Regions from separate parts of the Pseudomonas syringae genome, predicted to be linked through region 1. Evidence: predicted binding sites of a transcription regulator. Region 1 holds the regulator's gene; each other region holds the start of a gene.
What was found. The regulator sigma-54, encoded in region 1, starts transcription at its own class of promoters, with help from an activator protein. The targets are predictions, from matches to a motif close to ANTGGCATNNANNTTGCTNT.
Positions count from the first base shown of each region.

Region 2: a site for sigma-54 is predicted at 4,460-4,479, ahead of flgB (flagellar basal body rod protein FlgB). Genes of this name have one in related genera too.
Region 3: a site for sigma-54 is predicted at 3,717-3,736, ahead of I9H07_RS09170 (CmpA/NrtA family ABC transporter substrate-binding protein). Genes of this name have one in related genera too.

Region 1 covers NZ_CP066265.1:887,146-897,117, forward strand. The annotation lists gene I9H07_RS04025 (superoxide dismutase) at 1-236, shown strand, start outside; gene I9H07_RS04030 (HPr family phosphocarrier protein) at 431-703, opposite strand; gene rapZ (RNase adapter RapZ) at 720-1,577, opposite strand; gene ptsN (PTS IIA-like nitrogen regulatory protein PtsN) at 1,580-2,044, opposite strand; gene hpf (ribosome hibernation-promoting factor, HPF/YfiA family) at 2,056-2,364, opposite strand; gene I9H07_RS04050 (RNA polymerase factor sigma-54) at 2,440-3,933, opposite strand; gene lptB (LPS export ABC transporter ATP-binding protein) at 4,118-4,843, opposite strand; gene lptA (lipopolysaccharide transport periplasmic protein LptA) at 4,844-5,392, opposite strand; gene lptC (LPS export ABC transporter periplasmic protein LptC) at 5,379-5,951, opposite strand; gene I9H07_RS04070 (KdsC family phosphatase) at 5,960-6,484, opposite strand; gene I9H07_RS04075 (KpsF/GutQ family sugar-phosphate isomerase) at 6,499-7,473, opposite strand; gene I9H07_RS04080 (ATP-binding cassette domain-containing protein) at 7,778-8,587, shown strand; gene mlaE (lipid asymmetry maintenance ABC transporter permease subunit MlaE) at 8,587-9,384, shown strand; gene mlaD (outer membrane lipid asymmetry maintenance protein MlaD) at 9,384-9,851, shown strand; gene I9H07_RS04095 (MlaC/ttg2D family ABC transporter substrate-binding protein) at 9,862-9,972, shown strand, end outside.
Region 2 covers NZ_CP066265.1:1,629,911-1,639,882, reverse strand. The annotation lists gene flgG (flagellar basal-body rod protein FlgG) at 1-175, opposite strand, end outside; gene I9H07_RS07475 (flagellar basal body rod protein FlgF) at 222-962, opposite strand; gene I9H07_RS07470 (hypothetical protein) at 1,245-1,436, shown strand; gene flgE (flagellar hook protein FlgE) at 1,496-2,833, opposite strand; gene flgD (flagellar hook assembly protein FlgD) at 2,859-3,548, opposite strand; gene flgC (flagellar basal body rod protein FlgC) at 3,564-4,004, opposite strand; gene flgB (flagellar basal body rod protein FlgB) at 4,008-4,415, opposite strand; gene I9H07_RS07445 (hypothetical protein) at 4,709-5,479, shown strand; gene I9H07_RS07440 (LysR substrate-binding domain-containing protein) at 5,538-6,446, opposite strand; gene I9H07_RS07435 (DMT family transporter) at 6,540-7,499, shown strand; gene I9H07_RS07430 (DUF1348 family protein) at 7,580-8,053, opposite strand; gene cynS (cyanase) at 8,064-8,531, opposite strand; gene cynR (transcriptional regulator CynR) at 8,605-9,519, shown strand; gene cheR (protein-glutamate O-methyltransferase CheR) at 9,613-9,972, opposite strand, start outside.
Region 3 covers NZ_CP066265.1:2,043,635-2,053,606, reverse strand. The annotation lists gene rlmKL (bifunctional 23S rRNA (guanine(2069)-N(7))-methyltransferase RlmK/23S rRNA (guanine(2445)-N(2))-methyltransferase RlmL) at 1-1,646, opposite strand, end outside; gene rmf (ribosome modulation factor) at 2,233-2,448, shown strand; gene I9H07_RS09175 (quinone-dependent dihydroorotate dehydrogenase) at 2,587-3,618, opposite strand; gene I9H07_RS09170 (CmpA/NrtA family ABC transporter substrate-binding protein) at 3,866-5,077, shown strand; gene I9H07_RS09165 (ANTAR domain-containing response regulator) at 5,092-5,667, shown strand; gene I9H07_RS09160 (glycoside hydrolase family 68 protein) at 5,724-6,971, opposite strand; gene I9H07_RS09155 (nitrate/nitrite transporter) at 7,897-9,108, shown strand; gene I9H07_RS09150 (bifunctional protein-serine/threonine kinase/phosphatase) at 9,116-9,972, shown strand, end outside.

The sequences.
Region 1 (9,972 bases):
TTGGCAGTGGATGGGCCTGGCTGAGCGTGACCCCTGACAAAAAACTGGTAGTCGAAAGCAGCGGCAATCAGGACAGCCCGCTGATGAATGGCAACACACCCATTCTGGGGCTGGACGTGTGGGAACATGCCTACTACCTGCGCTACCAGAACCGCCGTCCCGAATACATCAACGCGTTCTACAACGTGATCAACTGGCAGGAAGTAGCCCGACGCTATCAGGCTGCTCTGGCCTGATCCCTCGACACCCGCCAAGGGCGCCTATGCGTTCTGAACGACTCTCGATCAATAAAGTGCGGTTGCTGCGCAGGGGAGCAGGAACCGTGCTGCTGTTGGCAGGTATGGTGTTGCTGGCAGGGCGGGGGATGAGTTGGCTTCAGGTGCATTGCTTGTGATGGGTGTGACACGCCGAGACGTGTGAGGTCGAGGGCTTATTCGCCCTCGTCAAACCTGTTATTGATCAGTTCTACCAAGCCATCAAGGGCTTCATGCTCGAATTCACCTTCGGTGTGCAGATGAATCTCGGTGCCTTTGCCCGCAGCCAGCATCATCACAGCCATGATGCTCTTGCCATCGACCATGCTTTCCGGCGTGCGGCCGACGCGGATCTGGCAGGGAAACTTGCCGGCAACGCCTACGAACTTGGCGGCGGCGCGGGCGTGCAAACCCAGTTTGTTGATGATGGTGATTTGACGAGCGGGCATCGCAGTGTAAATCCTTTCAGCTAAGGTCGCGGTGGCGGACCTGAACGTTCTTGAGTGATTGTTGCAATACCTGACCCAGGCGTTCTGTCAGGTAGACGGAGCGATGGTGCCCCCCAGTGCAACCGATGGCAATGGTAACGTAAGAACGGTTGCTGGCTGCGAATCGAGGCAGCCATTTGTTCAGATAGGCGAAGATGTCCTGAAACATTTCTTCAACGTCGGGCTGCACGGACAGATAATCGATAACAGGCTGTTCGAGACCTGAATGATCGCGCAATTCAGGCTTCCAGTACGGGTTGGGCAGGCAGCGCACATCAAAGACCAGATCGGCATCAACGGGCATGCCACGCTTGAAGCCGAACGACTCGAGCAGAAAGGCAGTACCAGGCTCGGGCTTGTTGAGCAGGCGCAGTTTCAGTGCATCGCGCAACTGGTAGAGGTTCAGGTGGGTGGTGTTGATCTTCAGGTCGGCCAGATCGATGATCGGGCCCAGTAATGTAGTCTCGTCGCGTATCGCCTCGGCCAGCGAGCGATCTGCCGTGCTCAAGGGGTGGCGACGTCGGGTTTCCGAGAAGCGTTTGAGCAGGGTGGCTTCGTCGGCATCCAGATACAGCACGTCGCACTGGATATTGCGTGAGCGCACTTCATCGAGCATCTGCGGAAAACGGGTCAGATGGCTTGGCAGATTGCGTGCGTCGATCGAAACCGCCAACAGTGGCTCTGCCAGCTCGGTGTTGATCAGTGCGCGTTCGGCCAGTTCCGGCAGCAGACCGGCAGGAAGGTTGTCGACACAATAGAAGCCGTTGTCTTCCAGTACATCCAGCGCGGTACTTTTGCCCGAACCGGAGCGGCCGCTGACGATGATCATGCGCATTGTCAAAGACCTTTTTGTGCGTCCAGCACCACGTTATACAGCGCTTCGTCGCTTGCCGCGTTGCGCAGGCTCTTGCGCACGTCGGCCTTGTCGAGCATGCCGGCAATCTGGCTAAGCAGCTCCAGGTGATCGTCGGTCGCCTTCTGCGGGACCAGCAAGACAAACAGCAAGTCCACGGGCGCACCGTCGATGGCGTCGAAATCTACCGGAGCATCAAGGTGAATCACTGCACTGACGGGCTCGCCACAGGAGGCCAGGCGGCAGTGAGGAATGGCGATGCCGTTGCCGAAACCGGTCGATCCCAGTTTTTCACGGGCAACCAGGCTTTCGAACACAGTGCCCGAATCCATTCCCGGCACTTCGCGGCCGATCAGGTTGGCAATCTGTTCAAGTACACGTTTCTTGCTGCCGCCCGGCATGTTCACGAGTGAACGGCCGGGGGTCAGGATATTTTCAAATCGGATCATTTAAATGGGCGTTAGCGAGCGGCCGCACCTTTGAGGATGCTTTGCTGCTTTTCCTTATGCTTGAGCAATTGTCTGTCGAGCTTGTCAGTGAGCAGGTCGATTGCAGCGTACATGTCGTCATGTTCAGCATTGGCAACCACCTCCCCTCCGTGGATGTGCAGCGTGGCTTCGATCTTCTGCTTGAGCTTCTCGACCGCCATCGTGACCTGCACGTTTGTAATCTTGTCAAAGTGCCCCTCCAGCTTCTTGAGCTTGAGCTCAACATATTCACGAAGGGGCTTGGTCACTTCCAGTTGGTGTCCACTGATGTTGACTTGCATACAGCTTTCTCCTTTGCCAATGCATAAAGAGACAGGCGTGACGCCTGCCACTGGAACGCTGTGGCTCGGCCTGCATCACATCAATCGCTTGCGCTCACTGGAAGGCGCTATCCCGAGTGATTCGCGGTACTTGGCGACTGTGCGACGGGCTACTTGAATGCCTTGTGCCTCCAGTAAACCAGCGATCTTGCTATCACTCAACGGCTTTTTCTGATTTTCCGCCGCAACCAGTTTTTTGATGATTGCGCGAATTGCCGTGGACGAGCATTCGCCGCCCTCGGAGGTGCTTACGTGGCTTGAAAAGAAGTATTTCAGCTCGTAAATACCCCGTGGGGTGTGCATGAATTTCTGGGTCGTGACGCGGGAAATGGTCGACTCGTGCATGCCTACCGCCTCGGCGATATCGTGCAGCACCAGCGGTTTCATGGCCTCGTCGCCGTATTCGAGAAAACCGCGTTGGTGTTCGACGATCTGGGTGGCGACCTTCATCAGGGTTTCGTTGCGGCTTTGCAGGCTCTTGATGAACCAGCGAGCCTCCTGCAACTGGTTGCGCATGAAGGTGTTGTCTGCGCTGGTGTCGGCGCGACGGACAAACCCGGCATATTGGGGGTTTACGCGCAGGCGGGGCACCGATTCCTGATTCAGCTCGACCAGCCAGCGTTCGTTGTCCTTGCGCACGATCACGTCAGGAATAACGTATTCGGCTTCTGTGGATTCGATTTGCGAGCCGGGACGCGGGTTGAGGCTCTGAACCAGTTCTATGACCTGGCGCAGTTCGTCTTCCTTGATTTTCATGCGCCGCATCAACTGGCCGTAATCGCGGCTGCCCAGCAGATCGATGTAATCGGTGACCAGCCGTTGTGCTTCCGCCAGCCAGGGCGTTTTCGCGGGCAGCTGGCGTAATTGCAGAAGCAGGCACTCGCTCAGCGTGCGCGCACCGATGCCGGCAGGTTCGAACTGCTGGATGCGGTGCAGTACGGCTTCGATTTCGTCGAGTTCGATGTCCAGCTCAGGGTCGAAGGATTCAAGAATCTCTTCGAGTGTTTCGTCCAGATAGCCCTGGTTGTTGATGCAGTCGATCAGCGTCACTGCAACCAGGCGATCCTTGTCGGACATCGGCGCTACGTTCAGTTGCCACAGCAGATGGCTCTGCAGGCTTTCGCCCACCGAGGTACGGGTAGTGAAATCCCACTCATCGTCATCGCTGCTCGGCAGGCTGCTGGCGCTGGTCTGGTAAACGTCTTCCCAGGCCGTGTCGACGGGCAGCTCGTTTGGAATGCGCTCGCCCCATTCGCCGTCTTCCAGGTTGTCCACCGTGGGTGCGGCTTCCTGATAGGTTGGTTCCTGAACGTCGGGGTTGGGCTTTTGTTCGATGTTGTCGGCAAGCGGGTCGGAGTTATCGAAATCGTCGCCTTCTTCCTGCCGTTCAAGCATAGGGTTGGACTCCAGCGCCTCCTGAATCTCCTGCTGGAGATCCAGAGTGGACAACTGAAGTAAGCGGATTGCCTGTTGCAGCTGCGGTGTCATCGTCAGCTGCTGGCCCATTCTCAAGACTAGCGATGGTTTCATGGCAGGGGCTAAACACCTTATTCGCTGACGCACGTGCGCCATCTACTACAGGCGCCGGGGCGCCATCATTAAGCAAATTATATGCCTGAAACCTGTGGCTTTGCCTAGAGCGTTATGACAAATAAAATCCTGTCAATACGCTGCACGGGCATCAATCAGCCGGGGACGTGCCAAAGGCGGTCGATCAGAGACGGAACTCGTGGCCGAGGTACACTTCTTTCACCAGCTGATTTGCCAGAATGGTTTCAGAGTCGCCTTCTGCGATCAGCTGTCCATCGTTGACGATGTAAGCGGTTTCACAGATGTCCAGGGTTTCACGGACGTTGTGATCGGTGATCAGCACGCCGATGCCCTTGGCTTTCAGGTGGTGGATAATCTGTTTGATGTCGCCCACCGAGATCGGGTCGACGCCTGCGAACGGTTCATCCAGCAGGATGAATTTCGGCGAAGTGGCCAGGGCACGGGCAATTTCCACGCGGCGACGTTCGCCACCTGACAGGCTCATGCCCAGGTTGTCGCGAATGTGCGTGATGTGGAACTCCTGCAAGAGGCTTTCAAGCTCCTTGCGGCGTGCTCCAGCATCGAGTTCCTTGCGGGTCTCGAGAATCGCCATGATGTTGTCGGACACCGACAGCTTGCGGAAGATGGAGGCTTCCTGCGGCAGGTAACCGATACCGGCACGTGCACGGCCGTGCATGGGCTGGTGGCTGACATCCAGGTCGTCAATCAGCACGCGGCCCTGATCCGCCTGGACCAGGCCCACGATCATGTAGAAGCAGGTGGTCTTGCCGGCGCCGTTGGGGCCCAGCAAGCCGACGATCTGCCCGCTTTCGATGGAGATGCTCACATCGCGCACGACCTGTCGGCTCTTGTAGCTTTTAGCCAGATGCTGGGCTCTGAGCGTTGCCATTTACGGGGCCTTCTGCGGTTGATCGGTTTTCTTCTTCGGCTGGATGACCATGTCGATACGCGGACGTGGCGTAGTCAACTTGGTACCACCATTGGCCCGGCCGGCGCTGACGACCTGTCTGACCGTGTCGTAGACGATTTTCTCGCCTTCCGACGTGTTGCCGTCGTTGATGACCTTGGCTTTGTCGATCAGGACAATGCGGTCCTGGCCGGCGTAGTACTGGATCGTGACGGCATAGGCCTGCACGATCGGCTTGTCCGGGGCAGGTTTTTGCTCGTAGTAAGCCAGATTGCCGACAGACGTGAAGACATCGACTTCACCCTGGGCGTTACGGGTAATCGTCACGGTGTTGCCGGTGACCTTCATTGAGCCTTGCGTGATAACCACGTTGCCCCTGTAGGTTGCAACGCCTTTCTTGTCATCGAGCTGAGCATCGTCAGACTGGATGTGGATAGGCTGATCACGGTCGGTTGGCAGGGACCAGGCGCTCGCGCTTCCCAGTGCTGCGCCCAGGCCGAGCAATAAAGGAAGAGTTTTAACGAGCCTCATACTGTCCTCTTACGTTGGATAGCAGGTCCATCCTGCTGTCTTTCAAATACGCTTTCATTCCCTTGGCCGTAGTGACACCGCCCGCGCCGTCGATTCTAACGTCTTGGTCGGTCTCCGCATATTGCTTCTGCGGGAATACGGTCATGCGACTGCTGGTGATAATCGTCGTGCGTTGCTTTTCATCGGTGCGTTCAACGCGAACGGAGTCCATCAACTCGACCTGGTCGCCTGCGGAGGACACTTCGCCTCGTTTACTCTGAACATGCCAGGGAAACTCGCCGCCGCGATACATGTTCAGATCGGGCGTGGTCAGCAGGCTTACATCAGAGGTCTTCACGTGTTCCACCTTGTCGGCGGTCATGTCGTATTGAAGTGTGCCGTCTGGCAGGTACTGAACACTGCGCGTATTGATCGCATAGTAGTCGATGGCGGTGTCGTTAACCGCCCCGTCAGGCCTGTCCATGAAACTTTCCGGGCTGACATTCCAGTAGCCGACGGCCGCCAGCAGCACCGCCAGTACCCCGAGAAGCAGAAACTTCCGAATTTTTTTAGTGAACATAATGGCTTCTATAAATAAGCGGAGTGGGCCGCTTCAAGGTTGCCTTGCGCACTCAGAATCAGTTCGCAGAATTCGCGTGCCGCACCTTCGCCGCCTCGCGCCGTTGTTATTCCGTGTGCATGCTCGCGTACAAAACTTGCCGCATTGGCAACGGCCATGCCCAGGCCGACACGCCGAATGACCGGCAAGTCTGGCAGATCGTCACCCAGATAGGCGACGTGTTCGTAATCAAGTTTCAACTCTGCCAGTAATTGGTCCAGTACGACCAGTTTATCTTCGCGGCCTTGAAAAAGATGTGCGATGCCCAGGCTCTTCGCCCGGCGCTCGACGATCGCGGTCTTGCGACCACTGATGATGGCGGTGGTCACACCCGAGGCTATCAGCATCTTTATGCCTTGCCCGTCGAGGGTGTTGAACGTCTTGATCTCGCTGCCGTCTTCCATGAAATACAGACGGCCGTCAGTCAGTACGCCGTCGACATCGAAGACTGCCAGTTTGATGGCCTTGCCGCGCTGCATGAGTTCCGGGTTCATCGCTTTGGTTTCCATTACATGACGCCTGCACGCAGGAGATCCTGCAGATTGAACGCACCCACCGGCCGATCATCCTGATCCACGACAACCAGCGCACCGATTTTGTTGTCTTCCATGATTTTCAGCGCTTCGGCCGCCAGCATCTCTGCATGAGCGGTCTTGCCATGATGGGTCATGACCTCATCAATGGTGGTCTGGCGGATGTCGAAAGGGCGGTCCAGGGTTCGACGCAGGTCGCCGTCTGTGAATATGCCTGCGAGTCTGCCGTCGGTTTCGAGGATGGCGGTCATGCCCAGGCCCTTGCGGGTCATCTCCAGCAGCGCATCGCGCAGCAGGGTGCCACGCTGGACACTGGGCAGGGCGTCGCCGGAGTGCATGACATTCTCGACTTTCAGCAGCAGGCGTCGGCCGAGTGCTCCGCCCGGGTGCGAAAACGCGAAGTCTTCGGCAGTGAAGCCACGTGCTTCTAGCAGCGCCACGGCCAGTGCATCGCCCATGACCAGCGCGGCAGTAGTCGAAGAGGTCGGTGCCAGATTGAGCGGGCAGGCTTCGTGTACGACATGGACATTGAGGTTGATGTCCGCAGCCTTGGCCAGAACTGACTCGGGATTGCCGGTCAGGCTGATCATCCGGATACCCAGGCGTTTGATCAGCGGTAACAGCGTGACGATTTCGTTGGTGGTGCCGGAGTTGGACAGCGCGAGGATGATGTCATCGCGAGTGATCATGCCCATGTCGCCATGGCTGGCCTCGGCCGGGTGCACGAAAAACGAGGTCGTCCCGGTGCTTGCCAGGGTCGCGGCAATCTTGTTGCCAACGTGCCCGGACTTGCCCATGCCGACCACGACAACACGTCCCTTGCTGGCCAGAATCATCTCGCAGGCGCGCACAAAATCCCCGTCGAGGCGTTCAAGCAAGCCTTGTATGGCTTCTATCTCGAGACGAATGGTGCGTTGCGCCGCTTGGATCAGGTCACTGGATTGAGTCATGTCTGGGAAGGGTCAGCCGGTTGAAAGGCGGCGATTATAGCGGTAATGAACGATTCCCTCACGTCTGATCGTCGTTGTGTTGTTTTTAAACGAATTTCCTACGCGCTTGCGGGTCTGTATCCAAGCCTGTAGTCACAACATTGTGGTACAGAATAATTCGGCGGATACCTGAACCGGTTGGTTCTCTTCTTGGGGGCGGGTGCCTGCGGTGATATAGTTCGCGGCTTGTTCGGCCCGCCTGCACAGCTTATCTGCCTCCAAGAACGGGCGGCTGAGGGCGGAGGCTGTATCGCAAGGAGTTTAGATGAGTCCTGATGACGCCTATGCGGTCGAGTTGAAAGGTGTGTCTTTCAAACGCGGTGCGCGCAGTATTTTCAATAATGTCGATATTCGTATTCCGCGGGGCAAGGTCACCGGGATCATGGGTCCCTCGGGCTGTGGCAAGACTACGTTGCTGCGTTTGATGGGGGCTCAGTTGCGCCCGAGCGAAGGTCAGGTGTGGGTCAATGGCCAGAACCTTCCGGAACTGTCGCGCAGCGATCTGTTCGACGCACGCAAGCAGATGGGCGTTCTGTTTCAGAGCGGTGCGCTGTTCACCGATCTGGACGTTTTCGAAAACGTCGCCTTTCCGCTGCGGGTGCATACAGAGCTACCGGAAGAGATGATTCGCGACATCGTTCTGCTCAAGCTCCAGGCTGTTGGCCTGCGCGGTGCGGTCGAACTGATGCCGGATGAACTGTCCGGTGGCATGAAGCGCCGTGTTGCGCTGGCGCGTGCGATCGCGCTCGACCCGCAGATTCTCATGTATGACGAGCCCTTCGTCGGGCAGGACCCGATTGCAATGGGGGTGCTGGTGCGCCTGATCCGGTTGCTCAATGATGCACTGGGCATCACCAGTATTGTGGTGTCTCACGATCTCAGCGAGACCGCGAGCATTGCCGACTATTTATACGTAGTGGGCGACGGGCAGGTGCTGGGGCAGGGTACGCCTCAGGAACTGATGTCTTCGGACAATCCACGCATTCGTCAATTCATGACCGGCGAGCCCGATGGCCCTGTGCCGTTTCACTATCCGGCGCCGGATTTCCGCGAAGATCTATTGGGGAAGCGCTGATGCGCAAGAAGTCACTGATGGACCGCGTCGCCCTGATGGGTCGCTCGGCCATTGATATCGTTGCTGTTCTGGGTCGCTCCGGCCTGTTCCTGGTGCACGCCCTGCTTGGGCGCGGCGGCGCCGGCAGCAGTTTTCAGTTACTGGTCAGGCAACTGTATTCCGTTGGCGTCATGTCGCTGGTCATTATTGTGGTGTCCGGCATCTTCATCGGGATGGTGCTGGCCCTGCAGGGTTTCAGCATTCTGGCCAAATACGGCTCGGAACAGGCCGTCGGTCAGATGGTTGCGCTGACCTTGCTGCGTGAGCTTGGCCCTGTTGTCACAGCCTTGCTGTTCGCCGGTCGTGCCGGTTCTGCATTGACCGCCGAAATCGGCAACATGAAGTCCACCGAGCAGTTGTCGAGCCTTGAGATGATCGGTGTCGATCCGCTCAAGTACATTGTCGCGCCGCGCCTGTGGGCAGGTTTTATCTCGCTGCCGATTCTGGCGATGATTTTCAGCGTGGTCGGTATCTGGGGGGCGTCATGGGTAGCAATCGATTGGCTGGGCGTCTATGACGGCTCTTTCTGGTCGAACATGCAGAACAGCGTTTCTTTCACGAACGATGTGCTCAATGGGGTGATCAAAAGCGTCGTATTTGCCTTCGTGGTGACGTGGATTGCCGTTTTCCAGGGGTATGACTGCGATCCTACTTCCGAGGGGATCAGCCGTGCGACGACCAAGACGGTCGTATACGCCTCACTGGCCGTGTTGGGACTGGACTTTATTTTGACCGCCTTGATGTTTGGAGATTTCTGATGCAAAACCGTGCCATCGAAACCGGAGTCGGCTTGTTTCTGCTTGCCGGGATACTGGCTCTGCTCCTGCTGGCCCTGCGAGTCAGTGGTCTGAGCACAAGCGCGAGCACCGATACCTATAAACTTTATGCCTACTTCGACAATCTTGCCGGTTTGACTGTCAGAGCCAAGGTCAGCATGGCCGGCGTGACGATTGGCAAGGTGACCGCGATTGATCTGGATCGCGACACCTTCACCGGTCGTGTCACGCTGGAGATTCAGAAAAAGGTCGATAATCTGCCTTCCGACTCGACAGCGTCGATCCTGACCGCTGGCTTGCTGGGTGAAAAATACATCGGTCTCAGCGTCGGTGGCGATGACAAACTGCTCAAGGATGGCGGAACCATTCATGACACGCAGTCGTCGCTCGTACTTGAAGACCTGATCGGAAAATTCCTGCTCAATACTGTAAGTAAAGACGCCAAGTGAGGAGCTTCAAATGATCTCTATTCTGCGCCGTGGCCTGCTGGTATTGCTGGCCACCCTGCCAATGCTGGCGAATGCCGCGGCGACCCCCTCGGCTCATGATCTGGTGGAACGTACCACCAAG
Region 2 (9,972 bases), 740 kb from region 1:
CCTGGGTGGACTGAGCACCTGGCTGACGCTTGATCTGATACAGCAAGTCCTGAAACTCGGCACGATCACTCTTGAAACCTGTGGTCGAAACGTTCGCCAGGTTGTTGGAGATGGTGGTCAGGTTGGTGTCCTGAGCGGCAAGGCCGGTTTTGGCGACGTATAGTGCAGGAAGCATGTGTGTTCTCCTCAAGCGCCGGTTTGTCGGCGCAAGCTGTCATTGATTAGCCAAGTTGCAAGACGCGAGCCATCGACTGATCGTCTTCTTCGGCGGTCTTCATCATCTTGACGTGCAATTCGAATTGACGGGACAAAGCCAGCACCGAGGTCATTTCCTCGACCGCATTGACGTTGCTCGCCTGCAGAAAGCCGGACTCGACCTGAACGGTGGCATCTGCATCGGCAGGCCGGCCGGTCTTGGTGTGGATCAGGCCGTCAGGGCCTTTTTCCATGGTCTTCAGGTCAGGCTTGACCAGCTTGATGCGGTCGACCTGCGCCATTACCTGCGGGCTCTCACCCAGCGAACGAATACTGATCGTGCCGTCGGCACCGATCTCGATCTGCTGCTGCGGCGGCACGGCAATCGGACCACCGTTGCCCATTACCGGCAAACCACTGCCGTCGCGCAACACGCCCAGGGCATCGATGTTCATGCCGGAACTGCGGGTGTAGGCTTCGCCGCCATCGGCGGTCTGCACCGCGATCCAGCCATCACCCTTGACGGCGATGTCCAGTTCACGACCGGTCTGCACCATGGCGCCGGCGGAAAAGTCAGTCCCGGGACGTTCGCTCATGGCGTAGGCACGCGAGGGCATGACTTCACCGTACACCGGCATCGAGCGGGCCTGTTCGAGGTCCCGCATGAAACCGTTGGTCGAAACGTTTGCCAGGTTGTTGGCGTGAGCCTTCTGCGCAATCGCGTTTTCAGATGCACCGCTCATGGCGACGTAAAGCAACTTGTCCACAGTCTTCCTCCTCCGACAGACGCTTGCCGCCTGTAGCTGTTCTGAAAGGGTTAAAGCAATTTTTGAACCAACTTGTCAGGCTCGATACAAATGCTTGATTCGCCAGTAAAAACAGACGTCGGCGGTTTGGTTTTCGGCAAAGTGCCAGCCAATAGCGGCGGCGGACTGCCGCCCTGCCCGCTTGGCGGCCGGCGCAACGCCAAAAAAACTTCGCAGGTGCGCGCAGACAATCTGATCGACAGTGATAATCTGGCCAACATCAGAGTCTTATCGGTAACCGCCATGTCTTTTCACGGGTGCATCGTCGGCATCGCGGCAGCCAGCCTGACCACCTTCGCACTGCTCGCCCAGGCCGCTCCCGCGCATTACTACAAATGGCAGGGCGACAGCCGGATTGTCTGCGCTCAGACCAGCCCGGGGCCAGGCTGGAAACGCTTGAAAGGCCACTTCATCAAGGCCGACTGCTCGATTTGATCACCCATAAAAAAACCCCTGTCTCAGGGGTTTTTTTACCATTTACCCAACGACGCTTATTACGTCATCTGAATAGTGGTCTGCATGATGGTGCTCTGTGTAGAGATGGTCTTGGCGTTAGCCTGATAGTTGCTTTGCGCCTTGATCAGGTTGACCAGCTCAAGCGTCAGATCGACGTTGGACTCTTCCAGTGCCTGACCTGTGACGTAACCCAACGTACCCGACTGCGGAGTGCCAGTGCCCGGAATGCCCGAGGAAAAGGTTTCGCGCCAGTTGGTCCCGCCAGCAGGCGCAAGGCCTTGCACGTTGGCAAAGGACGTCAGGGAAACCTGACCGATGACTTTGGACTGACCATTGGTGTAGGACGCGAACAGGTTACCCGATGAATCGACGCTCATGTCCTTGATCTGACCTGCTGCATAACCATTCTGCGCTTGCGCCGAACGGCCTGTGGCCGAAGCGGTTTGCGTCGAAGCCTTCATGTCCAGCTGGATGCCCGAAGCAACACCCGCGGCGCCGTTGGGACCCCAGGTGGCAGTGGTACCGGTACCCGTTTGAATAGCCGGTACCCAGTTTACAACCTTGAAGGTGCCGTCGGCATTGACCGCCAGGTTAGCGCTTGGCGAAGGTGAAGTCGGCGTCGTAGCGGTATTGATGATCAGCGAGCCCGAAGAATCGAAAGTCAGATTGTTTGCATCCGGAACCGTGCTGGTCGGATCACTGATATTGCGCCCGTCAATCAGCGAGTACATGGTCCAGCTATTAGTGCCCGTCTTGGCAAAGTAGCTTTCCATGCGGTGCTCGTTGCCTTGCGAGTCAAAAACGGTGGTGCTGTAAGTATCGTTATAGGTCTTGGAATTGGTCGCATCGAACGGCGTGACAGTCGGAACTGCCGATGTCGAGTTCAGGTTGGCCGTGTTGGTGATGATGCTGGTCGGACTCGCCAACTGGTTGGAGCTGTCAACTCGCAGATCACCGGAAGCGCCGACCATGACGGTGCCGTTTGCATCAACGTTGTAGCCTTGCAGGTTCATGCCCGAACTGTTGACGACATAGCCGTCCTTGTCAGTATGGAAAGCGCCGGCACGGGTATACAACGATTCACCGTTGTTGTTGAGCATGAAGAAACCATTGCCGTTGATGGCCAGGTCAAGTGCATTGCCCGTGCCTGTGCTCAGGCTGCCCTGGGAAAACTGCTGGGAAACCGCAGCCGTGGTGACACCACTGCCGACACCCGTGCCACCCGATGTACCGCGAATCGATTGTGCGTACTGGTCAGCGAATTCGATGCGCGAACTTTTGAAGCCAGTGGTCGCCACGTTGGCAATGTTGTTGCCGGTAACGTCGAGACTTTTGTTTGCAGCATAGAGCCCACTAAGGCCGATATTGAAAGACATGTTTCACTCCTGCGCCGTAGCGGCTCTACAATCCGATGGTTTGAACTTTGGACAGGGCAACACTGCCGCTGGCCAGGTTAAGCATTGTTTCTGCGCCATTGACACCCAGCGTGACGCTATTGACTGTGGCGGGCAGGTAAGTCGAAAACTGGGTGTTCTTGCCGTCAACCGCGCCTTCCGCCTTGAAGCTGTAAGTACCCGATGGCAGCGCGGTGCCGCTTGAATCCGTACCGTCCCAGGCGAAGTTGGTCGTGCCGGCGGTCTGGGCCCCCAGATCGACACTGTCGACCAGGTTCGATTGTGCGTCGTATACCTTGACCGTTGTCGCCGAGGTTGCAGCCGGAACCACGATCGAACCGGTCAGGCCCTTGGTGGTATCGACCGAGGTGCTGCTCGCATCAATGATCACTGAACGACCCACCAGCGATGATGCTTGCAAGGCCTGGGACGACTGGTAACTGGTTGCAATGGTGTCAACCGTCTTCGTCAGGTTCTGCATGCTTTCGAGGCTGCTGAACTGCGCCAGTTGCGCCACGAACTGGGTGTTGTCCTGCGGGTCCAGAGGGTTCTGGTTCTTCATCTGCGTGACGAGCAGTTGCAGAAACGAATCCTTGCCCAGCGTGCCTGTGGAGTTCGTGGTTGTCGGCGTAGGGTTTTGCAGCGTGTTCAAAAATGTCGATGAAACGCTGTTTGCTGTGGTGCTATCAACGGCCATAACGTTCGCCTTCTATCACTGACCGAGGGTCAGAACCTTCTGCATCATGGATTTAGCGGTGTTCATGATTTCAGCGTTGGTCTGGAAGGACCGGCTGGCGGAAATCATGTCGGCCATTTCTTCCACGACATTGACGTTGGGGTAATAGACATACCCGTCCTTGTCAGCGGAAGGATGATTGGGCTCGTAGCGCGCTTCGAGGTTGGAACTGTCTTCGATGATGCCGTTGACCTGCACACCCTGCCCCGCTTCACCCCGATCCTGGAACAACGAACCGCCTGTGGACTGCTGATCCTGCATCACGGTGGCAAACACCGGATGACGTGCGCGGTAGGTCTGGTCCATGCTCGAAGACACGGTCTCGGCGTTGGCGATGTTACTGGCCGTGGTGTTCAGACGCGTGGTCTGGGCACTCATGGCGCTACCGGCAATGTTGAACACATTGGCTAGTGACATGGATTATTCTCCGCGAAGGGCTGCAACCAGCCCTTTGAACTTGCTGTTGAGCAATGTGAAGCTGGCCTGGAAGCCCATGGCGTTCTCGGTGTAACTGGCCGTCTCGACCTGCGAATCAACGGTGTTCTGGTCCAGCGAAGGCTGCGACGGCGTGCGGTACATCAGCGTGCCGTCGTCATTGCCCATGCCCTCGGCTTCGATATGACGACTGTTGGTCTTGTTCAGCGCGAAATGACCGTTCTGGGTCTTCTCGGTTTCGGCAGCCAGCACCGAAGAAAACTCCAGATCACGCGCCTTGAAGTTCGGGGTGTCGGCGTTGGAAATGTTGTTGGCCAACACCTCTGCCCGCTGAGCCCGGAAGTTGAGGGCCTTTTCATGTATGCCTAGCGCTTTATCGAAGCTGATGCTCATTTCGGGAAACCTTTGCCGGTTGACCTGATTCTGTTGTTACTGACAAAGCAATCGGCGTGCCATGTTGTAAAACCCAATGATTGCAAGGGTCGCAGACGGCGCAGAGGCGGCAATGCCAGAAAAGCGGCAAGGCATTTCCGCTGTGGAGGGGCAAAGCGGCAAGGTGGGTGCCGTTTTTTTGCCAGTAGGGGGGTGTAGTTTTGGTGAATCGTCTTGTATTTGCGCTACAGGATCGTGGTAATGACCGATACACTCAGGCGCACAAGGAATAGGAATTAGAAAGGAGCTTCATCTTGGTCGACTCAATAGGCAAGAACAGTAACCCGAGCATTAACACTGCAAAAGCCGTGGCCTCCCCCACCACCTCACCCCTCACCCGCGATCCCTCTGCCACCTCAAACGAAAAACTGGCTTCAGGCAAACTTTCTTCTCTTTCTGTGCAACTCAGCGAAAGCGCAACGCGTGCGGCGTCCAGAGATGCGAGCCTTGGTCGTACAGCGTTGAGTGAAAAAAACAGTCAGCTGACAGAGCGACTGGTAGGAAGCAGCTACGACGCCAATAAAGCCAGGCACGATGCAGAGGTCCCCCAAAGCAACGATCCTGATCGCCTGGAACGCGCGAAAAACGCGACTGAATTCGTTAATGGCAGCGGAAATAACCCGTTTTCCGGCATGTCCCGAGACCAGCTTTCACTCATCGCCTATGACGAAAGCGGCGACTTTACAGTCAACGAGAAAAAGTCAGCCTGGCTGGAATCCTATCGCCAGGAGAGGATATGGCGCCAGCAAGTTGTAGCCGAAGGAAGCGCTGAATACAGTGCGACCGGCAAGCTGACTGATTTTTACACATCGGTTCTCGATCACTACAAAGAGCTGCCAGCCATCGAGCAGTCGCAATACCCTTCCAGCTATGAAACCAGACTTCAGGGCTGGATTGATCAAGACTTCAACTACAAAACGCACACCTCTGAAGGTGACGCTGATGCCAAGAGCCTTCTGGATAAAATCCTCGATCCTGACAGCGCGGTATTTACCGGACAAGGCACTGCCGGCACTGAATCCTGAACGTCTCTTTTTTGTGCCCCATCAACAACTGCCTGAGTCAAGCAACGAATCCAGTGGGTCAGCGCTCCATAACCAACTGCTCCCGGAGCCAATCCAGCAACATACGGACTTCAACCCGATTGTCGTCGTGACTCTTTTTATAAACTGAAATGGCGTCAGGCAACGGAACACGTTCTGCACAGCACTGCACCAACGCGCCCTCTTCAATAAGTTTTGACGCAGTTCGACGCCATCCCAATGCAACGCCATGCCCCTCCACTGCCGCCTGAAGCATAAGCGGATAGCTATCAAACACCGCACCTTGAGGATAATCCGCCCTGGTACTTCCAAACATCTGCGACCAGTCATCCCACGTCATGAATTCATGGGGCGTGGAGCGGTAGTGCAGCAGTTTGTGCAGGCGAAGCTCTTTGAGGCTCAGCAAACTGCCAGGCGCGAGATAGTCGGAGCGGCACACGGGAAAGACTTCATCGGCAGCGGTAAAAACCAGCGTGTGGCAACCACTGGCGCGTCCGGTGGTTTGCAAAGCCACATCGAAGTAGCCGCTGAATTCGGCGATGGGTCGCGTCGAGGTCACAACTTGAACCTCGACCCCAGAGTGTTGATCAAGGAAGGTGGATAGGCGTGGCATCATCCAGTAAAAGGCTTCGCATAGCTGGCAAAGCAGAACAACACGATGTTTGCGCCGTGATGTTCGAAGCGCCACAGCAGCATCACTGATGTTCAGCAACGCTGCACTTATCACCCCTCCTAACTCCCGCCCTTCCTCCGTCAAAAACACAGCCCGATTTCGGCGAATAAACAGCTTCAGACCGAGATCCTCCTCCAGACCCCGGATTTGCCGGCTGACGGCAGCCTGGGTGATGTGCAACTCGTCAGCAGCCTTCGAGAAACTTTCCAGCCGGGCAGCGGCTTCGAAAGGCAGCAGGCTGGCCAGAGGAGGCAGTGTTGTCCTGAGTTTATTCATAATCAGCTGTTATGTATCCCGAACCGAGAACTCGTTTGTAGCACATGCGCGACGGTGTGCAGTATGGGCGCAAGATCTATCGGAATTCAGCTAATGGTCACTGCCCGCTCCAACATCATCGCCGGATCGATGCTCGTCATTGTCGCAACACTGGCCTGGGCTCTGAACTTCATAGCGCCGTACGTCACTGGTACCTACAGTATTTACGACCTGACGATTATCAGGTTTCTGATCGCGGGCGCGTTGGGTGCATCAGGCGTAATCCTGTACAGCGCCCAACGGCGATCATTGCCCCGCTCTCAGCAGCTTCTCGCCGCAGGCCTTGGCGCCATCGGGTATTTAGGGTACGGCAGCTGTATCGCTGCAGGCGTCCTGTTCGGAGGCCCTGTTCTCACCGCCGCCTTGGTCGGACTGGTACCTGTCTTGCTCGCCCTGCTCGGCAATGCGAAAGAAAAGACGGTTCAATGGCGCAAGCTTGCATTGCCACTGACGTTGATCGTGGTCGGCCTTGTACTTTCAAATATCAGCAGTATGAATACTCCGCATATCGGAAAAACATCCTGGCTGACGGGCCTGTTTTTTTCGGTCTCGGCAGTGACGCTGTGGATCGCCTTCAGCCTGCTCAATCAAAGCGCCATGAAGACACTTCCCCGCGGTGCGACAGGTATCTGGACAGCGCTGATGATGGCGGGCGCAGGAACAGGCAGCGTGTGCCTGATACCGGTTGTACAGGCGCTTGGCCTCTTTAAACTTCCGAGCATCGGCTTCAGTGTCGAACTGGCAGGACATCTTTATTTATGGGGCCTGATAATCGCAGTCTTGTCTTCGGTGATCGGAGCGTGGGCGTGGAACTCAGCAACAAGACGGCTGCCGATGGTGCTTTCCGGTCAGTTGATTTCACTGGAGTGCCTGTTCGCAGCCGCACTCGGCTTTCTCTTTGAAGGCAGGTTACCAACACTCACTGAAGCATCAGGTCTTATCGCATTGCTCACAGGCGCAGGCATTGCGGTTCACCGCATTCTCAGCGCTGCTGGTGAGTCTGCAAGTGCCTGAAAACAGGATACCCACAAACTGAAGCCTGATACGCAGTCGCTGAAACGGGCGAATCCTCGCTCGCCCGGACCGCACTTCACTCAGAGGCCAAGCTCACTCAAACCAGGATGTTCATCCGGCCGCCGCCCCAACGGCCAATGGTATTTGCGCTCGGATTCTGCAATCGGCAAATCGTTGATGCAGGCAAAACGCCGTTGCATGAGGCCGTTTGCAGCGAACTCCCAGTTCTCATTGCCATACGAGCGGAACCAGTTGCCGGAGTCGTCATGCCATTCGTAGGCATAACGCACGGCAATGCGGTTATCAGTGAATGCCCAAAGCTCCTTGATCAGCCGGTAATCAAGCTCCTTGCGCCATTTGCGCTCCAGAAACGCCTGAGCCTCAGCACGGCCATTGACGAACTCGCTGCGGTTACGCCAGTAGGTGTCTTCGGTGTAGGCCAGCGCAACTTTCGCCGCGTCGCGGGAGTTCCAGCCATCCTCCGCGCCACGGACTTTCTGGATGGCGGTCTCCAGGGTAAAGGGTGGAAATGGCGGTCTTCCTTTATCACTCATCTCAGCGTCCTCAGAACGGTTTATAGGGCAGGAATTTTCCATTGAGGGTGATCACGGCTCGCTCGCCCCCTTCCGGATCCTCGACTTTCTTGATATCGAGCTTGAAGTTGATGGCGCTGATGATGCCGTCGCCGAACTGCTCATGCACCAGTGCCTTCAGGGTTGTGCCGTAGACCTGAACCATTTCGTGGAAGCGATAGATCGTCGGATCACTGGAGACGTCTTCGGCATTGCCGCGCAACGGGATGGTTTGCAGTTCGGCGACCGCGTTCCTGTCCAGCCCGAGACGCTCGGCGACCACCTCGGCCACCGCTTCCGGCAAAGGGTGCTGGCCGAGTAGCGCAGCGGTGACATAGACCACGCTCAACCCGGTACCTTCTGCAAGCCCGGCCCAGGTAAGGTTCTTTGCGGTCTTGGCCTGTAGCACACGCTCAGTCAGATTCTGACGCGGCGCTCTGGAAATATTGCTGTGCGGCATAGGTAACCCTCCGGAATGAATTCACGTCAATCACAGGATCGGCAACTATCACCATAAGATCCAAGACTGATTTATGATCATCGCCATAATCCTGACTTATGGTGATGCCGTGCTGTTACGCCATATACGCTATTTGCTGGCAGTCGCCGACCATGGCAACTTCACCCGGGCGGCCGAGGCGCTGCATGTCTCCCAACCGGCGTTGTCGCAGCAGATCAGGCAACTGGAAAGCAGCCTGGGTGTGCAACTGTTCGACCGCACCCGCCGCAGTGTCGTGCCGACCGATGCCGGTCGCGTGTATCTGGACCATGCGCGTCGCTGCCTGCTTGAGCTGGATGCAGGCAAGCGTGCGCTCAACGATGTCAGCGATCTGTCACGCGGACAACTGCGCCTCGGGGTAACGCCAACCTTCAGTGAATACCTGATAGCACCCTTGATCGACCGCTTCAGCGCGCTGTATCCCGGTGTGGCAATCATCCTCACAGAGCTGCCTCTGGAGCAGATTACCGAGGCACTAATCAGTGATGCGCTCGATCTGGCCATAGGGTTTGCCGGCAGTCATGCCGTCGAAATAGACAGCCAGCCTCTGTTCGATGAACAACTGTGCCTGGTCATGGCCAGGCCTGGTCCCGACAAGCAGGCCGCGCTGACACTTGAGGATCTGCAAACACTTCGCTTTGCCTTGCTGGCGCCCGGATTCGCCACTCGCCAGTTGCTGGATGCATGGTGTCAGATGCAGAACTTCAAGCCGATCGTTGGCCTGGAAGCCAACTCGATTGCCATTTTGCTCAAGGTCGTCACTCAAGGCCGCATGGCGACCATTCTTCCCGATGCCATCGTTCGCGAGCAGCCTGGGTTTCGCGAAGTTCAGACAATCCCGGCCCTGCCTGGGCGGACGGTTGCGCTGCTGCGGCGTAAAAACGGATACCAGAGCGCCGCCGCCAGCGCTTTTGCAACACTGGTGAGCGAAATCAGAACGCAAACATGAATCCGAAGGGCAAACGAAAAAGGCTGTTTTCGTCTACCCACAAAAAAAGAGACCCGAAGGTCTCTTTTTTCACGACAAGCACCCAGCAAACCATCATTTGGCCTTGTAGATAATCCCCGGGCTGCACTGGACCATCTGGTAGTGATCAGGCAGACCATTGAGCGCTTCGGAGGCACCCAGAAACAGGTAACCGCCTGGCTTGAGCGTGCCGTGAATGCGCAGCAGGATGTCTTTCTTCACTTCAGCCGAGAAGTAGATCAACACGTTACGGCAGAACACAATGTCGAACTTGCCCAGCGCCGCGTAGCTGTCGAGCAGGTTGAACGAGCGGAATTCCACGCGACTCTTGATCGGCGCCTTGACCACCCAGCGGCCCGGGCTTTTTACGTCAAAAAAGCGCTGCAGACGATCCGGCGACAGGCCGCGACCAATTGCCAGGCTGTCGTACTCGCC
Region 3 (9,972 bases), 1.2 Mb from region 1:
TGACCCTGAGCACTCTGGCGCTCGTACTGTTTGGTGCCGCTCTGGCGCTCGCGACGCTTGATCACCACGCGACTCTTGTCGATGTTTAGCGCCTGCGGAATGGCTGCCAGCGCGTCGAACAGGCGAGCCGAAGCCTTTTCCGGGTCGATGGTCTTGGGCGCGGCGTATTCCTGAACGTGAACCCAGTCGTGATACAGATCGATTGCCAGTGAGTACTCAGGCATGTCGGCGTCGTACACGCGGTAGCAATCGATGCCCTCGCGGCGCACCCACTTGCCCATCAGCTTGAGGTTCTTCTGCAGACGGTTGGCAAACATCTGCCCGCCTTCGCTCAGGCGAGCCTGCTCGACCACCACCGGTTCCGGCTTGATCGGGTTGCCATTCTTGTTGAGCTTTCTTTCGACAACTTCGACTTCGACCGGGTTGTCACGCTCGACCTGACGCTGTTCCGGGGTGCGACGCTCGCCGGTGACGAACTGGTCGGGCGTCACCTTGATCAGCAACAACTTGCACGGCAAGGCGCCGTTCCAGAAGGAATACTGTTTGTGGCTGCGAATACCCATGCGCTTGCCCAGATCAGGCGCGCCGGTGAACACCGCAGCTTCCCAGTTCAGGCAGGCCTGACGCAGGCGCTCGCCCAGATTCTGGTAGAGATACAGCAAACTGGCTTCATCACCCAGACGCTCGCCGTACGGAGGGTTGCAGATCACCAGACCTTTCTGGTTCTGATCCGGACGCGGCTCGAACGTTGCAACTTCGCCCTGATAGACCTTGATCCAGTCGCTCAGGCCAGCGCGCTCGATGTTGTTGCGGCCAGGCTGGATCAGACGCGGATCGGCTTCGTAACCGCGAATCCACGAAGGGGTTTTGGCCAGCCCGGCCTCGGCGCGTGCCAGCGCTTCGTCGTGCAGCTTGCGCCACAGGGCCGGAACGTGACCGAGCCAGGCAGAGAAACCCCAGCGCTCGCGCTTGATATTGGGCGCGATGTCGGCGGCGATCATGCCGGCCTCGACCAGGAATGTACCGACACCACACATCGGGTCAGCCAGCGCGCCGCCCTCGGCAGCAATACGCGGCCAGCCGGCTCTGATCAGGATCGCTGCGGCAAGGTTTTCCTTGAGCGGCGCAGCCCCCTGCTGCAGACGATAGCCGCGCTGGTGCAGGCTGTGACCGGAAAGGTCCAGCGACAGGATGGCTTCGCCACGGTCCAGACGCAGGTGCACACGCAGGTCCGGGTTGATCTTGTCGACGGAGGGACGTTCGCCTTCGGGCGTGCGCAGCTTGTCGACGATCGCGTCCTTGACCTTCAATGCACCAAAGTGGGTGTTGTCGATACCCGAGCCATGACCGCTGAATTCCACCGCGATGGTGCCTTCCGATTCGAGATGGTCGTGCCATTCGACATCGAGTACGCCGTGGTACAGGTCTTCGGCGTCCTTCATCGGGAACCGCTTGAGCACCAGCAGCACGCGGTTGGCCAGACGCGACCACAGGCACAAGCGATAAGCGGTCTCCATGTCGGCCGAGCCGCGAATGGCCGAGGTGTGCTCGCGGGTCTCTTGCAGGCCAAGCGCAGTGGCTTCCTCTGCAAGCAGGCCTTCAAGGCCCTTTGGGCAAGTGAGGAAAAGTTCGTAGCGATCCGACATGTGTATTCCAGGGCCTGAGCCGTCTGCGGCGGGCAACGCATTGCCCTGCCAGATTTGAACAGGCGTCTTTCGTGGAGAACGCCTGCGTGGCACTTGATGTGTGCCGGTCCACCGCATGATCCTGTCATGTCATTGCGGCAGTTAAGCTGCACATTAAAACAGATATCGAGGCCTGCAATGTTGGCAATAAAGATGCTGCCGAAAAGCCCGACTCGAAAAGTCACATTTTATCGGCCGATCAGTGACCCTTCGTCGCTTGTGTGGGCAAGGCAAACAGCCACCATTTGAGGTTGATAAGCGATCTCAATTCGTCCGCAAACCCGCGTCTGAAGGGGGCTGCGTAAAAAATCAGTGTTGACGCACCCCAACGCTTATTGCTGGACAGACCAGAATGTGACGTGCTTATGACAAAACGATCATTCACACCGCCCTGCGCTTTGGTTAGAAATCAACACAGGTCATCACTGCAACGGTGATGGCATCAAGGCCCGCCACGCCGGCAGCGGGCACCAACGGCAGAACATTCTGCCCGACCTCATCACGGGGTCTCAGGGATATTACAGTCAACAGACGAGGGCATTACCCTATGAGAAGACTTAAGCGTGATCCGTTGGAAAGAGCATTTTTACGCGGATATCAATACGGCGTTCATGGTAAATCCCGTGAGCTTTGCCCTTTTACTCTACCGTCAGTACGCCAGGCATGGATCAATGGCTGGCGCGAAGGACGCGGCGACAACTGGGACGGTATGACCGGCACTGCGGGCATCCACAGACTCAACGAACTTCACGCGGTCGGATGAGGCGATTCATAGACATTCAGGCCTCGACGGGCCGTCAACATGATTGACTGATTCACACCTGTACCATGCACGCCCGACCCGGGCGGCGGGCCAACGCCCAGGGGCTCTCTCGAAGAGCCCCTTTTTTCGGGTCCTGATTCAGCCTGCGGTGCGTGGCATTGCCGCGATGGCGTCCACCGACTGGCGAATCAGCGCCGGGCCTTTATAGATGAAACCAGAGTAGATCTGCACGAGACTGGCACCGGCTGCGATCTTCTCGGCCGCATGCCGGCCTTCGGTAATCCCGCCCGCCGCGATGATCGGCATGCGCCCGCCCAGCTCGCCAGCCAGCACCTTGACGATATGCGTGCTTTTTTCGCGAACCGGCGCGCCTGACAAACCGCCTGCCTGATCAGCATGCGGCAAGCCTTCGACGCCCTGACGGCTCAGCGTGGTGTTGGTGGCAATGACCGCATCCATCCCCGATTCGATCAGCGCAGCAGCGACCAGCACGGTTTCTTCATCGGTCATGTCCGGGGCAATCTTGATCGCCAACGGCACACGCTTGCCATGCAGTTGCGTGAGTTCCTGCTGACGCAGGCTCAGGGCCTGGAGCAGTTGCTTGAGCGAATCGCCGAATTGCAGACTGCGCAGACCCGCTGTATTGGGTGAACTGATGTTGATGGTGACATAGCTGGCGTGGGCGTAAACCTTGTCCAGGCAGATCAGGTAATCATCCACTGCACGTTCGACCGGCGTGTCGAAGTTCTTGCCGATGTTGATACCCAGAATGCCGCGGTATTTGGCCGCCTGGACCCTGGACACCAGATGATCGACACCCAGGTTGTTGAAGCCCATACGATTGATGATCGCCTCGGCATGCGGCAGGCGAAAGAGACGCGGCTTGGGATTGCCCGGCTGCGGACGCGGCGTCACGGTGCCGATCTCGACAAAGCCGAAACCCAGTTGTGCAAAACCGTCGATGGCCGCGCCGTTCTTGTCCAGACCGGCCGCCAGCCCCACAGGGTTAGGGAATTCCAGGCCCATGACGCTGACCGGCAGATTCGCCGGAGACTTGCTCAGCAGACCGTTGAGCCCCAGCCGCCCGCCTGCACCGATCAGGTCCAGCGAAAGGTCATGCGAGGTTTCCGGGGAAAGTTTGAACAGTAACTGGCGGGCCAGGTTATACATGGCGGGATGGGCTCGTGAGCAGCTGAATTCAGGGTGGCGATTATAGCCGTGTGCGGGCGGCTCAAGCGAGGTGCGCGATAAACTTCCTGCCACATGACGCTGGCATATGCCTTGCTTGGATCGGTTATCGGGCACGTACTCCAACGAAGGAACCGTGCATGGACAATGGCGTCGCTTCAGCCCCTTGCACTGGCATCGGGTCGAACGGCGCCTTTTTTCTGGATGGGCTTTTTATGAAGTGCTCGCTATGACTGAACCAACCAGCAACGCCCTGGACTGGGTAGCCGGCAGCGACGCGCCGGAAATCAACAGCCTGGACGTCGGCTTCATGGCGTTGACTGACTGCGCGCCGCTCGTGGTCGCCGCGACGCAGGGCTTTGCCCAGCCTTACGGGCTGAGCCTCAACCTCAAGCGCCAGACCTCATGGGCCGGGCTGCGCGACAGGCTGGTCAGCGGGCAGCTGCACGCAGCACACAGCCTGTATGGCCTGATCTACGCCGTGGAACTGGGCATCAGCGGCGGCCCGGCGACCGACATGGCGATCCTGATGGGCCTCAATCAGAACGGTCAGTGCATCAACCTGTCCAGCGAATTGCAGCAAGCGGGCGTGATCACGCCTGAGGCACTGGACAAACGCGCGCACCAAAACGGTTCGCAACTGACCTTCGCGCAGACTTTTCCCACCGGCAATCACGCCATGTGGCTGTATTACTGGCTCGCCAGCCAGGGCATTCATCCGCTCGACGATGTGAACAGTGTGGTGGTGCCGCCCACCCAGATGGCGCAGCACCTGCAAGCCGGGCGCATCGACGGGTTCTGTGTCGGTGAGCCGTGGGGTGCCAGCGCAGTACAGCAGCAGCTGGGTTTCACCATGGCCACCAGCCAGGCGATCTGGCCCGACCACCCAGGCAAGGTGCTCGGCTGCACGCGCGAATTCGTCGAGCAGAACCCCAATACCGCCAGAGCGCTGATCATGGCGGTACTTGAAGCCAGCCGCTTCATCGAGCAGAACCCGCACAACCTGTGCAGCACGGCGCAATTGCTCAGCGGCACAGAGTATCTGGACGCGCCGCTGGACTGCATCGAACCGCGCCTGCTCGGCCATTACAGTGACGGGCTTGGCAACCACTGGCAGGACCCGCATGCGGTCCGGTTCCACAATCAGGGCCAGGTCAATTACCCGTGGCTGTCCGATGGCATGTGGTTCATGACCCAGTTCCGACGCTGGGGGCTGTTGCGCGAAGACCCGGACTACCTGGCAGTCGCCAGCCGCGTCCAGCAACTGGACCTGTACCGTCAGGCAGCCGACGCGCTGGGCATCAGTGTTCCGGCTGCCCACCTGCGCAGCAGTCAGCTGATCGACGGCAAGGTCTGGGATGGCAGTGATCCGGCTGGCTATGCACGCAGCTTCAAACTTCACTCGCTGGCCGATCCCGCGCCTGCACTGGCCAGTCGTTGACGGAGGACGTGAGCATGCTGCGTATTCTGCTGATCAATGACACACCCCGAAAAGTCGGTCGCCTCAAATCCGCACTGACCGAGGCCGGGTTCGAGGTGATCGATGAGTCGGGGCTGATCATCGACCTGCCCGCCCGCGTTGAGGCGGTGCGCCCGGATGTCATCCTGATCGACACCGAATCCCCCGGCCGCGACGTGATGGAACAGGTGGTGCTGGTCAGCCGCGACCAGCCGCGGCCGATTGTGATGTTTACCGACGAGCACGATCCGGGAGTGATGCGTCAGGCGATCAAATCCGGGGTCAGCGCTTACATTGTCGAAGGCATTCAGGCGCAACGGCTGCAACCGATTCTCGACGTGGCCATGGCCCGCTTCGAAAGCGATCAGTCGCTGCGGGCGCAACTGCATGCCCGCGATCAGCAACTGGCCGAGCGCAAGCGCATCGAACTGGCCAAGGGGCTGCTGATGAAGATGAAGGCGTGCAACGAGGAGGAGGCCTACACCCTGATGCGCCGCCAGGCGATGAGTCGCCAGCAGAAGCTGATTCAGGTGGCCGAACAGATTATTGCGATGAGCGAGCTATTGGGCTGACCGCACGCAGAACGCCTGCACAGGCAGGCGTTCTCGCTTCGCAGGGCTAAGTTCTGTCAGCTCAGCGTCACGTCCTTCATGGCAGGAATGTAGCCGTAATCATATTCCTCCTGCACGAACGAGCGATCGCCTTTCAGCAGGATTCTCACGGTCGGCGCTTCGGTCCCGCCGATACGATAATCCTCGCCTTCGGTGGGCACGCTGTCGATGAACGACGTTACCAGTCCGTTCGGCATGACACAGTGGGAATACGTCTGGAACGGCTGCTCGGGCGGATTGCCAAGCACCAGACCAGAGGCGTTCATGGGCCGGTAAGGACCGAACAGATGCTCGCCGACAAAACCATAGACACCATCCGGCCCGGTCACGCCATCGGCGTAGGTAAACTTGTGGCTGATGGTGAACAAATAATATTTACCGTCCTGGAAGACATAGTGCGGACGTTCGGTCTGATCGTTAACGCCCACCGCAGTCACCAGCGGTGGAAGTATTTCCCATTCTTCACCCGTCAGGTCTTTCGCCACCGCCAGGCCGATACAGCCGACCTGGAATCTGGCACCGCCAACTTCTTCGTGGCCCGGTGGCACAGGGCCAAGTTCCGTGACGCCAACCGTATGTGAACCACGCTCGCCCGCGACGTTACCTTCAAAGACCATGTACAACTTGCCATCATTGGGGTCAATGAACGGACTTGGGTCGCGAAAGTTCCAGGTCGAGTTTTGCGCTTCGGTCTGATAATAAGTGCCGTCGGCTTCAAAAAGAATTTTAACGTCGTTAAAGTCTTTCAACTCTACGCCCTTATCGGATGTCACGATGCGGCCGCGAACTTTGGCAATCGAGGCACCGGGTGTCACGCAGGTGTAATACAGATCGATATCGCCCTGGTCGTTCAACAGGATCGGTGTGCCCGCCCACTCTCGTGTCGTCGGCGATACGCCCTCGGCCATCACTCGGCCACCGAAGATCCAGTCTTTGCCGGTGCGCGAGTACCAGTAGCACATGCGCGCCCTGCCGTGGCGGTCTTCCCAGTCGCGCTTGATGTCGTAGCGGCCATTGGCACCCAGGTACTGCGGATCATCAGGGTGGCGGTCAGCCGTCAATGTCAGGATGACCGACCAGCCGTTGACCGAAACGACCGTGCCGTCCAGCTCGCGCAGCGGCATGGTGTCCCAGATGAATACCGTATCGCTCATGACCGGAAAGTCCGGGCTGACCAGTGGCTGCGTGGTGGTGGGGTCGTTTTCGTTGACCTTCAGCGCATCGGCACGGGACCAGACAGTGGGTGCGTAATTGATGTTACTCATGATGATGTATCCTTTATTGGCGCCCTTCAAAGCAGCGCGAAGAGGAAGACAACACGGCCGAAAAGTTGCATGGCCGAGGTGCATGTGAAATCGGGCTTCCCTTTATTTAAGGCAGCAGGAGCCCGAAAAAAGAGCGAGTAGCCGATTACTTCTTTCAAAGTAAACACTTATCGGAATTGACAGACGACCTTGAGATAAAGCCGCACTGATGAAGAGTAATATCACCGTCTATTCGACGGGCCGTGTGGGTGTCGGCAGGACGGATGCTGTCAGAGATACTACAGAAAGTAAATTAACTATTTGCAGCACTGACGTACCAAAAGACTCACCGGATAGTTAATTAATAAATATTCACACTTATAGATCATCGATATTAAGACCGTCATATGGCAGCATCGAAACAGCATCATATTGACAGTACGCAACATTAAAACTGGTGGCACATAAATATAATATCCAGCATATTGAACTTAATAAAATATCAACAACCGCTGCATTATTTTTTCATTATCAGCCGGCTGACAGCAGCCGGCATGAGCTGCACAAGCTCCGGGGCCGGCGGCCCGCCCTTTTTTGCAGCGTCCTTTCTGATCAGCGCCCGCTTCAAGGTCATTGGCCCGGTCAACTACACCTCCCGACAGTCCCCCAGACCCGCTTGCAGCTTGCCGCTAAACCGCTTGCCCCTGCTTTGGCCCGTCTATTGCTAATGCAATTGCACAGGTAGCCAACGGCGGCTACCACCGATTACGACAAAGACGTCGCTCATCTCTTTCCGCTCCGGTGGATGGAGAGGCGACGTTTTTGGCGTTTGGCCCCGGCGAAGGGGCCGGTGGAGTCGCCCGAAGCACTCCGCCACAACGTCTGGAACAAACCGTGTCGTGGCCATGCCCCGACTGCCCCCCCTAGCCGATGATGAGGTGTGCCAATGGATACAAGCTTCTGGAAGGCCGGCCATAAACCGACCCTGTTCGCTGCCTTTCTGTATTTCGACCTGAGCTTCATGGTCTGGTACCTGCTCGGCCCGCTGGCAGTACAGATCGCCACCGACCTGCAGTTGACCACCCAGCAACGCGGCCTGATGGTGGCCACGCCGATTCTGGCGGGCGCAGTGCTGCGTTTCTTCATGGGCCTGCTGGCCGACCAGTTGTCGCCCAAGACGGCTGGCATCATTGGCCAGGTGATCGTCATCGGTGCGCTGTTCGCGGCCTGGCAACTGGGCATTCACACCTACGGCCAGGTGCTGCTGCTGGGCCTGTTCCTCGGCATGGCCGGTGCGTCGTTCGCCGTTGCGTTGCCGCTGGCGTCGCAATGGTATCCGCCACAGCATCAGGGCAAAGCGATGGGCATCGCCGGTGCGGGCAATTCCGGCACCGTGCTGGCTGCGTTGATCGCCCCGGTGCTGGCCGCCAGTTTTGGCTGGGGCAATGTGTTTGGTCTGGCCCTCATCCCGTTGGTGCTGACGCTGATCGCTTTCAGCCTGATGGCACGTAACGCTCCGGAACGCAGCAAGCCCAAGTCTGTGGCGGACTACCTCAAGGCCCTCGGCGACAAGGACAGCTGGTGGTTCATGTTCTTCTACAGCGTGACATTTGGTGGGTTCATCGGTCTGGCCAGCGCCCTGCCCGGCTACTTCAACGACCAATACGGCCTGAGCCCGATCACTGCCGGTTACTACACCGCAGCCTGCGTATTCGGCGGCAGCCTGATGCGCCCTCTGGGTGGCGCGCTGGCGGACCGCTTTGGCGGGATCCGCACATTGACTGTGATGTACGCGGTGGCCGCAGTCGGCATTGCAGCAGTTGGTTTCAACCTGCCCAGTTCGTGGGCCGCCCTGGCGCTGTTTGTCGCGGCAATGCTCGGCCTGGGTGCCGGTAACGGCGCAGTCTTCCAGTTGGTGCCGCAGCGCTTCCGCAAGGAAATCGGCGTCATGACCGGGCTGATCGGCATGGCCGGTGGTATCGGCGGCTTTCTGCTGGCGGCCGGTCTGGGCAGCATCAAACAGAATACCGGCGATTACCAGTTGGGCCTGTGGCTGTTCGCGGGGCTGGCCGTGCTGGCCTGGTTCGGCCTGCTGAACGTCAAGCGTCGCTGGAGAACCACCTGGGGTTCGGCTGCCGTGACGGCGGCCCGGGTCTGAGGCGCCAATGACGCTGCAACTGCGGTGTGCGCACTTCAGCGCCAGCGGGCCGCGAGCGGAGAATCAGGACGCTCTGCGCCTGGTCACTCCGGTAGCGGCGCTGGCCGCCAGCAAGGGGTATCTGTTTGCCCTTGCCGACGGCGTCAGCCAGTGTGCCGATGGCGCGCTGGCGGCCCAGTCCACCCTGCAGGCACTGGCGCTGGATTATTACGCCACGCCGGAAACCTGGGGCGTGGCCCAGTCTCTTGATCGACTGCTGCTGGCACAGAATCGCTGGTTGCTGGCCAACGGCCTGATGACCACCCTCAGCGCACTGGTGCTGCGTGGTAGACGCTTCACCCTCGCCCATGTCGGTGACTGCCGGGCTTATCGCTGGCAGGCCGGGACGCTCAAGCGCATCAGTGAAGATCACGTCTGGGAACAGGCCGACATGCAGCACGTGCTCAAGCGCGCGCTGGGCCTCGATCAATACGTAGTCATGGATTATCTGGACGGCGAACTGGACGAAGGCGAGCGGCTGTTACTGGTCAGCGACGGCGTCTGGGCAACGCTGGGCGATGCCAGCATTCGCTCGATTCTTGGCGAACAGGATGACCTGGACTCAGCGGTAAAAACCCTGGTCAGCGCGGCACACCTGGCGGGCAGTCAGGACAATGCCAGCGCACTGCTGATTCAGGTCGACAGCCTTGGCGAAGATGATCTGGGCGACGCGCTGTTACAGTTGCGGCAGTGGCCGCTGCCGCCGGCACTCAAACCCGGCCAGATTTTCGAAGGCTGGAACATTGGCAGCATCGCGGCGCAATCCCGTCAGTCGATCCTCTATCGGGTGAAAGATGCCCATGGTCAGCCCTGGCTTTTGAAGAC